One region of the Streptomyces sp. NPDC006294 genome, then DNA from elsewhere that is predicted to be linked to it. Evidence: riboswitches for the same ligand, from Rfam matches in the RefSeq annotation. Region 1 holds a riboswitch; the other holds the start of a gene.

The links. Region 1 has a riboswitch for cyclic di-AMP ahead of ACFYOP_RS21740 (C40 family peptidase). Riboswitches for the same ligand answer to the same signal wherever they lie in the genome.
Positions count from the first base shown of each region.
Region 2: linked by a shared signal. The riboswitch ahead of ACFYOP_RS27265 (M23 family metallopeptidase) and the one ahead of ACFYOP_RS21740 (C40 family peptidase) in region 1 are both predicted to bind cyclic di-AMP.

Region 1 covers NZ_JBIAHV010000011.1:292,970-296,414, forward strand. Annotated here, with positions in the region: gene ACFYOP_RS21725 (ABC transporter permease) at 1-882, shown strand, start outside; partial or broken gene ACFYOP_RS21730 (ClpP family protease) at 967-1,386, shown strand; partial or broken gene ACFYOP_RS21735 (hypothetical protein) at 1,394-1,708, shown strand; cyclic di-AMP (ydaO/yuaA leader) riboswitch at 2,045-2,207, shown strand; gene ACFYOP_RS21740 (C40 family peptidase) at 2,211-2,687, shown strand; gene ACFYOP_RS21745 (LysE family translocator) at 2,720-3,349, opposite strand.
Region 2 covers NZ_JBIAHV010000017.1:76,296-79,740, forward strand. Annotated here, with positions in the region: gene ACFYOP_RS27255 (HPr family phosphocarrier protein) at 1-188, shown strand, start outside; gene ACFYOP_RS27260 (GntR family transcriptional regulator) at 391-1,068, opposite strand; gene ACFYOP_RS27265 (M23 family metallopeptidase) at 1,304-2,086, opposite strand; cyclic di-AMP (ydaO/yuaA leader) riboswitch at 2,099-2,261, opposite strand; gene ACFYOP_RS27270 (pitrilysin family protein) at 2,502-3,445, opposite strand, start outside.

The sequences.
Region 1 (3,445 bases):
CGCAACCTGCCCATCGGCGTCGCGGGCCCCACCGCGGCCGCGGGTCAGCTCGAGCAGCGCTTCGAAGAGCGCGGCGGCGCCTTCGACGTCCACCGCTACGAGGACGAGGCCGCCGCCAGGACCGCGATCGAGGACCGGGTCGTATACGGGGCCGTGGTCGCCGCGCCCGAGGGCCCGAAGCTGCTGATCGCCACCGGAGGCGGCCCCGCCGTCGCCCAGCTGCTGGAGCAGGCGGTGACGGCGCAGGCCCCGCCGGGCGCCGAGGTGCGGGTGACGGACCTCGCGCCCCTCCCGGCCGGCGACCCGCGGGGCAGCGCGCTCCCCGCGAGCGTCCTGCCGCTGGTCCTCGGCGGCGTCGCGGCCGGCGCGCTGGTGACCCTGCTGGGCCTGCGCGGCACCCGGGCCGCCGGTGCGCTCGCCGGCGCGGCCGTCCTGGTCGGCATCACCGCCACGGCGATCGCCCACAGCTGGCTCGGCGTGCTCGACGGCGGCTGGTGGGCGGAGGCGGGCGCGCTGAGCCTCACGGTCGCCGCGGTCGGCGCACCCGTCGCCGGGCTGGCCGCCCTGCTCGGCACGCCGGGCATCGGGGCCGGAGCCCTGGTGATGGTGCTGCTCGGCAACCCGTTCTCCGGCGCGTCGTCCGCACCGGAACTGCTCCCCGGGCCGGTCGGGGACCTCGGCCAGTGGCTGCCGCCGGGCGCGGGCGCGACACTGATGCGCTCGGTGGCGTACTTCGACGGCAGCGGCGGGGCCGCGGCACTGCTGACGCTGTCCGTATGGGCGGCCCTGGGCCTGACCGCGGTACTCGTCGCCCACCGCCGCTCCCCGGCCCCGGCCCCGGCGGGTGCGTCACCCCGCCCCTCCGCCGTCCCGGCCGCCTGACCCCGCGAACGGGCCGCGCGTCCCCGCTGTAGCGGACGGGGACGCGCGGTCTTCTGCTGTGCGGTCGCGGAGAGTCCTGGCCGCGGCGGATCGCTGAGCGCCATGGCCACCGTTTACGACACGATGCAGGTGATCACCTGCGACGTGGCGACCACCCGCCTCGGCCGGGCCGCCTCGGTCGCGACCGCGCTGCTCGCCGCCGGTGCGCCGGGGAAGCGGATGGCGCTGCCGGGTGCCCGCGTCGTGATGCAGCAGCCCTCGTACCAGGAGCCGTTGCGCGGACAGCCGTCCGATCTGGAGATCCACGCCGCCGAGTTGCTGCGGCTGCGCGAACAACTGGCCGGGATGCTCGTGCGCCACACCGGACAGACTCCGGGGCGTATCGCCGGCGACCTGGAGCGGGACAAGGTGTTCGACGCGTCGGCGGCCAGCGAGTACGGCCTGATCGATCACGTCATCGCCTCCCGCAGGAGCTCGGCCGCGCCCTCCCCCGCCGGGAGGTGAGCCGGGCATGCTGCCGCCCGAACTGCCACCGCTGCCCGCTCTCACGCGCGCCGAGGCCGAGTTCGTCGACTTTTACCTCGAAGTCCTCGACCTGGTCGGCCGGACAACCCGGCCCGCTCCCCCCACCCCTACTCGGCCCTGCGCGCCGCGCAGGCGCTGGTCGGGCGGGGGCGGGCGCACTCAAGGAGGCCCTGACGCTCATGCGCGTACGGGCGAGAGCGAGGTGTACACGCACACGCACACGCTCACCGAGGCGTTGCGCGTACCCGACGGTGAGCGCAGGGCGAAACGGGTGACCGTGCCGCCGGTTTCGAGAAGTTGACGGTCGCTCTGCTGCCGCCAACCGCCGCCCGGCCAGCGGCATTCGTCGCCCGTTCGGTGGAGCTTCGCCGAAGTTGTTGCCTCTCGTGCGACTTGCGCCACGCGGCCACCGATCTGGCGCAGTCGACTGCTTCGCCGCTGGTACGACCATGTTTCCGGGTCACGGGAAAAGCGGCCCGACAGTCCTGCCCACCCGAAAGGGCCAGTCGTGATCAGCTTCACAAAAGCCGTTTCAACTCGGAAACCGGACATGGGTGGGTAACGATCCGTGGGACGACAAGCCCCCGTCACCTCGACGGGGCGGTCCGGGCGGACGCTGAGTCCTGCCGCCGCGCCGGACGTCTGGTCGACGGAAGTGCATCGGCAGGAGTGGAGGACCCGAGCAGTACGGCGTGACCGGCTCCCGGACACGCCTTGGGGTGAAGCCGCTTCGGCGGCCGGGCGTCTTCGCCGGTCCGAACCCGACAGGTCACCCTTCACAGGCGGCTGACGAAGGGTTGCGCATGACTGCGCAGATTCATCTCCCGCTCCTCTTCTCCCGGGCGGGCGCCGTATCGGCACTGACGATCGCCGCCGTGGGCGGCACACTCCTCGCCCCGGGCGGCGCCACGCCGGCCCACGCGATCAGCAGCCACGCGAGCAAGGCGCTCAAGGTGGCGGCGTCGAAGCAGGGATCGCCGTACCGGTACGGCGCCACGGGCCCCAACCGCTTCGACTGCTCCGGGCTGACGCTCTACTCGTACCAGAAGGCCGGGAAGATACTGCCCCGGACCGCACAGCAGCAGTACAACCGGACCCGGCACATCTCCGCCTCCGACCGCCGGCACGGTGACCTGGTGTTCTTCCATTCCGGCGGTGCCGTGTACCACGTGGGGATCTACGCCGGGAACGGCAGGATCTGGCACTCGCCGAAGACCGGGGACGTGGTCCGCCTGGCCAAGATCTGGACGCGGAGCGTCAAGTACGGCCGGGTGCGCTGACACCCCGGCAGTTCCCTCGCGGTGGCGCGCTGTCAGTGCGCCGTCGACTGGACCAGCAGCGTCGCGCCGAGCACGGTCAGCGCACCGCCGGACGCGCCCTCGACGGCGCGGGCGGTGCGCGGCCTGCGCAGCCACCGGCCGAGCCGGTCGACCAGCAGCGCCACTACCGGGAACCAGATCAGCGCCAGCAGCACGACGATGCCCGCCAGCAGCAGGGTGCGCGGCAGCACCGCGGCGCCGTCGGGAACGAACTGCGGAAGCAGGCTCAGAAAGAGCACCGGCGCCTTCGGGTTGAGCACGTTGGTGAGGAAGCCCTGCCGCAGGCCCCGTCCGACGCCGCTCACGGTCGCGCCCTCGAGCTCGGGGGCGTCCGGCCGCGCACGGAGCGCGGTCCGCAGCGCGCGGACGCCCAGGTACAGCACGTACGCGCCGCCGGCGATCTGCAGCGTCCGGTACAGCAGGGGCACCGTCGCGAGGAGGGCCGCGAGCCCCGCGACGGCCAGCGCCGTGTGGACGAGCAGACCGGCCGCGACGCCCACCGCGCAGGCGACGCCGGCGTGCCGCGAGGTGATCGCGTTGCGTACGACGACGGTGAAGTCCGCTCCGGGCATGGCGACCATGCCCGCGGCGACCCCGAGGAAGGCGATCAGCTGTACGTCCATGGCCCCAGACTGGACCGTCCGGGGCCTTAACGAGTACGTGCAATCCTTGCAGGCAGGTCTGAAGCAACGCTTAACCTCCGCTTTTCAGTTGGGATG
Region 2 (3,445 bases), on a different contig from region 1:
CCGTGACGATCGCCAAGGCCGACGGCAACCCGGTCAACGCCGCCTCCATGCTCGCCGTGCTCGGCCTGGGCGCGCAGGGCGGCGAGGAGATCGTCCTCGCCTCCGACGCGGACGGCGCCGAGGCCGCCCTGGACCGGCTGGCCAAGCTGGTCGCCGAGGGTCTCGACGAGCTCCCCGAGACCGTCTGACTCCCTTCTGAGCCGAGCCGGCCCCCAGTACGACAGACCGCGGTGCCCCGATACGGGGGGCACCGCGGTTCCGCATTCCCCGACCACCGCTTTCCCGGAACCGCCCACGCGCATTCCGCGAGCACCACGAATTCACGGACGCCGCCGGGAAAAGAAATCCACAAAAGAAACAGCACCGCACCACTTTTGTATACGCCGTCTGTTAATTCCGGCCGCTCGTGGTGTTTACGGGATGTTGCGAAGTCCTCACCCGCACGGTGCGCCGCAGCCGGTGCGCCCCGGCGGACCGCTCCGCGTGCAGCGCCGTCAGCGCCCGCGCCCGCTCGGCGTCACCGCGCGCCACGGCGTCGACGATCGCGCCGCGCTCGGCCCACGCCTCGACCGGCGCGGCCGGCTGCTCCACCGCGTACATCCAGGCGATCTTGTGCCGCAGCTGGGTGAGCAGCGCGGTCAGTCCCGGGCTGCCGCAGGACTGGGCGAGCGTCTCGTGGAACCAGTTGCCGAGGGAGCGCAGATCCTCGCCCTGGCCCCGGCGCGCCCTCTCCTGCCCCAGCCTGACCAGGCCGCGAAGCACCTTCAGGTGCGCCTCCGTGCGGCGCTGCGCGGCGCGGGCCGCCCCCAGGGGCTCCAGCAGCATGCGGACCTCGAGGAGGTCGGCGGCCTCCTGCTCCGTGGGCTCGGCGACGCACGCGCCCGCGTGCCGCCGGGTGACGACGAACCCCTCCGACTCCAGGGTGCGCAGCGCCTCGCGCACCGGGACCCGGGAGACCCCGTAGCGGCGGGCGAGCTGCTCCTCGGTGAGCCGGCTGCCGCGTTCGAAGACACCGGAGACGATGTCGTCGCGGATCGCCGTGCATACCGAGTGCGCGGGAATACGCATGACCGAACCTCCGCCTTGATCCGAGCGAAACGCAGCCGTTGGACGTGTCTTCCCGTGACTCTATTGCAATGTGCGCCGTTTTCCGACGGCGGCCGGAAAACCATGGAAATCTCTTGGCACGCACGGCAATCACGGAATGGCGGAAACGGCACGGAATAGGCCGAAGGCCCCCGGCGGGGGGCCGGGGGCCTTGCGAGCGGGTGCGACGGGCCGGCCGCACGGGGGGGCGCCGGGGTCAGACGGCGACGCCGTGCGAGCGCAGATAGGCGACCGGGTCGATGTCGGAGCCGTACTCGGCCGTGGTCCGCGCCTCGAAGTGCAGGTGCGGCCCTGTCGAGTTGCCGGTCGAGCCGGAGAGGCCGATCTGCTGGCCGGGCGTGACCTGCTGGCCGGCGAAGACGCCGATCGACGACAGGTGGCCGTACTGCGTGTAGGTGCCGTCGTTCATCCGGATCACGACGCTGTTGCCGTACGCGCCGTCCCAGCCGGCCTCGACGACGGTGCCGGAGCCCACGGCCACGACGGAACTGCCGGACGGGGCGCGGAAGTCGACGCCGGAGTGGGAGCCGGAGGACCACAGGGCGCCGCCGGTCTTGTAGCCGGTGGTCACGAAGGAGCCGGCGATGGGGAGCTGGAAGGAGTTCAGCCGCCTGCGCTCGGCCTCACGGGCGGCGCGCTCCTCGGCCTCGCGGGCCTCCTTGGCGCGCGCCTCCGCCTTGCGCTTGGCCTCCGCCGCGGCCTTCTCCCGCGCACGGGCCTGGGCGGCGGCCTCCTCGGCCTCCTGCTTCTGCGCGGCGGCCTGGTCGGCTATCTCGTCGGCGAGCGAGCCCATGGTGATGATCTGGGTGAGGCCGGTGTCCTCGACGGAGAGGGCGGCAGCGTCTGCGGCGAGAGCCGGGGAGGCGAGGGTTCCGACGACGCCGGTGGTGGCGAGTGCGGCGGCGCCGGCCAGTTTCGCGCTCCTGCGCGTCAGGCGGCTCTGGGCACGATGCTTCCCGGTGGCACGGGTGAACGCCATGGAGAGGCTGATCCTTTCCTTCCTTCTCGCCTACCGGGTTAGCTGACGGGTTCGGAGCAGGAAGGTCTCCTACGGGCGCCTCCGCTCGGGCGAAGGCGTCCGATTCACCCCAGGGACTGATTGGGTCCCCGGCTCCCCAGGCTCGCGCCTGACGGGGACTCGGCGATGACTGCCCGACGCCGCGGGCGCGACGATCTTCAGACGAACAGCCGGACCGACGCTAGGCATCTCGTCCGTCAATCGCCAAACCAACAGCCCGTTTTGTAGCGCATGCCACAGGGCAGACAGACAACCTCTCCCGCAAAACGGGCATACGACGGAACCCCGGCAAACGCTCCGAAGCCGGGGTTCCACTTGTCCGCGCCTGACAGGCGATCCGCCGCTTTCCGCCTTCTGCCCGATCGGCGGCTTCCGTTCAGCCCGTGACAACCGTCACTTCGCCGATGCCGAGCGCCTTGACGGGCTCGGCGATCTGCGACGCGTCGCCGACGAGCACCGTGACCAGCCGGTCCACCGGGAAGGCGTTGACCACGGCCGCGGTCGCCTCCACCGTGCCGGTCTCCGCCAGCCGTACGTACAACTGGGCCTGGTAGTCGTCCGGGAGGTGCTGCTCGACCTGGTCGGCCAGGGTGCCCGCGACGGAGGCCGCCGTCTCGTACTTCAGCGGGGCGACGCCCACCAGGTTCTGCACGGCGACGTCACGTTCGGCGTCGGTGAGGCCCTCGGCCGCGAGCGTACGGAGCACCTTCCACAGGTCCTCCAGCGCGGGGCCGGTGTTGGGCGTGTCCACGGAGCCGCTGATGGCGAGCATGGCCGCGCCCGAGCCGTCCGGCGCGGAGAGCAGCACCTGGCCGAAGGCCCGTACGCCGTAGGTGTAGCCCTTCTCCTCGCGCAGCACGCGGTCGAGGCGGGAGGTGAGGGTGCCGCCGAGGCAGTACGTGCCGAGCACCTGGGCGGGCCAGACGCGGTCGTGGCGGTCCGCCCCGACCCGGCCGATGAGCACCTGGGTCTGCACGGCCCCGGGACGGTCCACGACGATCACGCGGCCGGTGTCGTCGGCGGTGATCGCGGGCACCGGGTGCGGCGCGGCCTTGTCGCCCGTCCAGGTGCCCAGCGAGTCGCCGAGCACGGCGTCCAGGTCGACGCCGGTGAGGTCGCCGACGATCACGGCGGTCGCCGTCGCGGGGCGCACATGGGCCTCGAAGAAGGCGCGCACGGCCGCGGCGTCGATCCGGGCCACCGTCTCCTCGGTGCCCTGGCGGGGGCGCGAGACGCGCAGCGCGGCCGGGAAGAGCTCCTTGGAGAGCTGCTTGGCGGCGCGGCGGCCCGGGTTCGCCGTCTCGTGCGGGATCTCGTCGA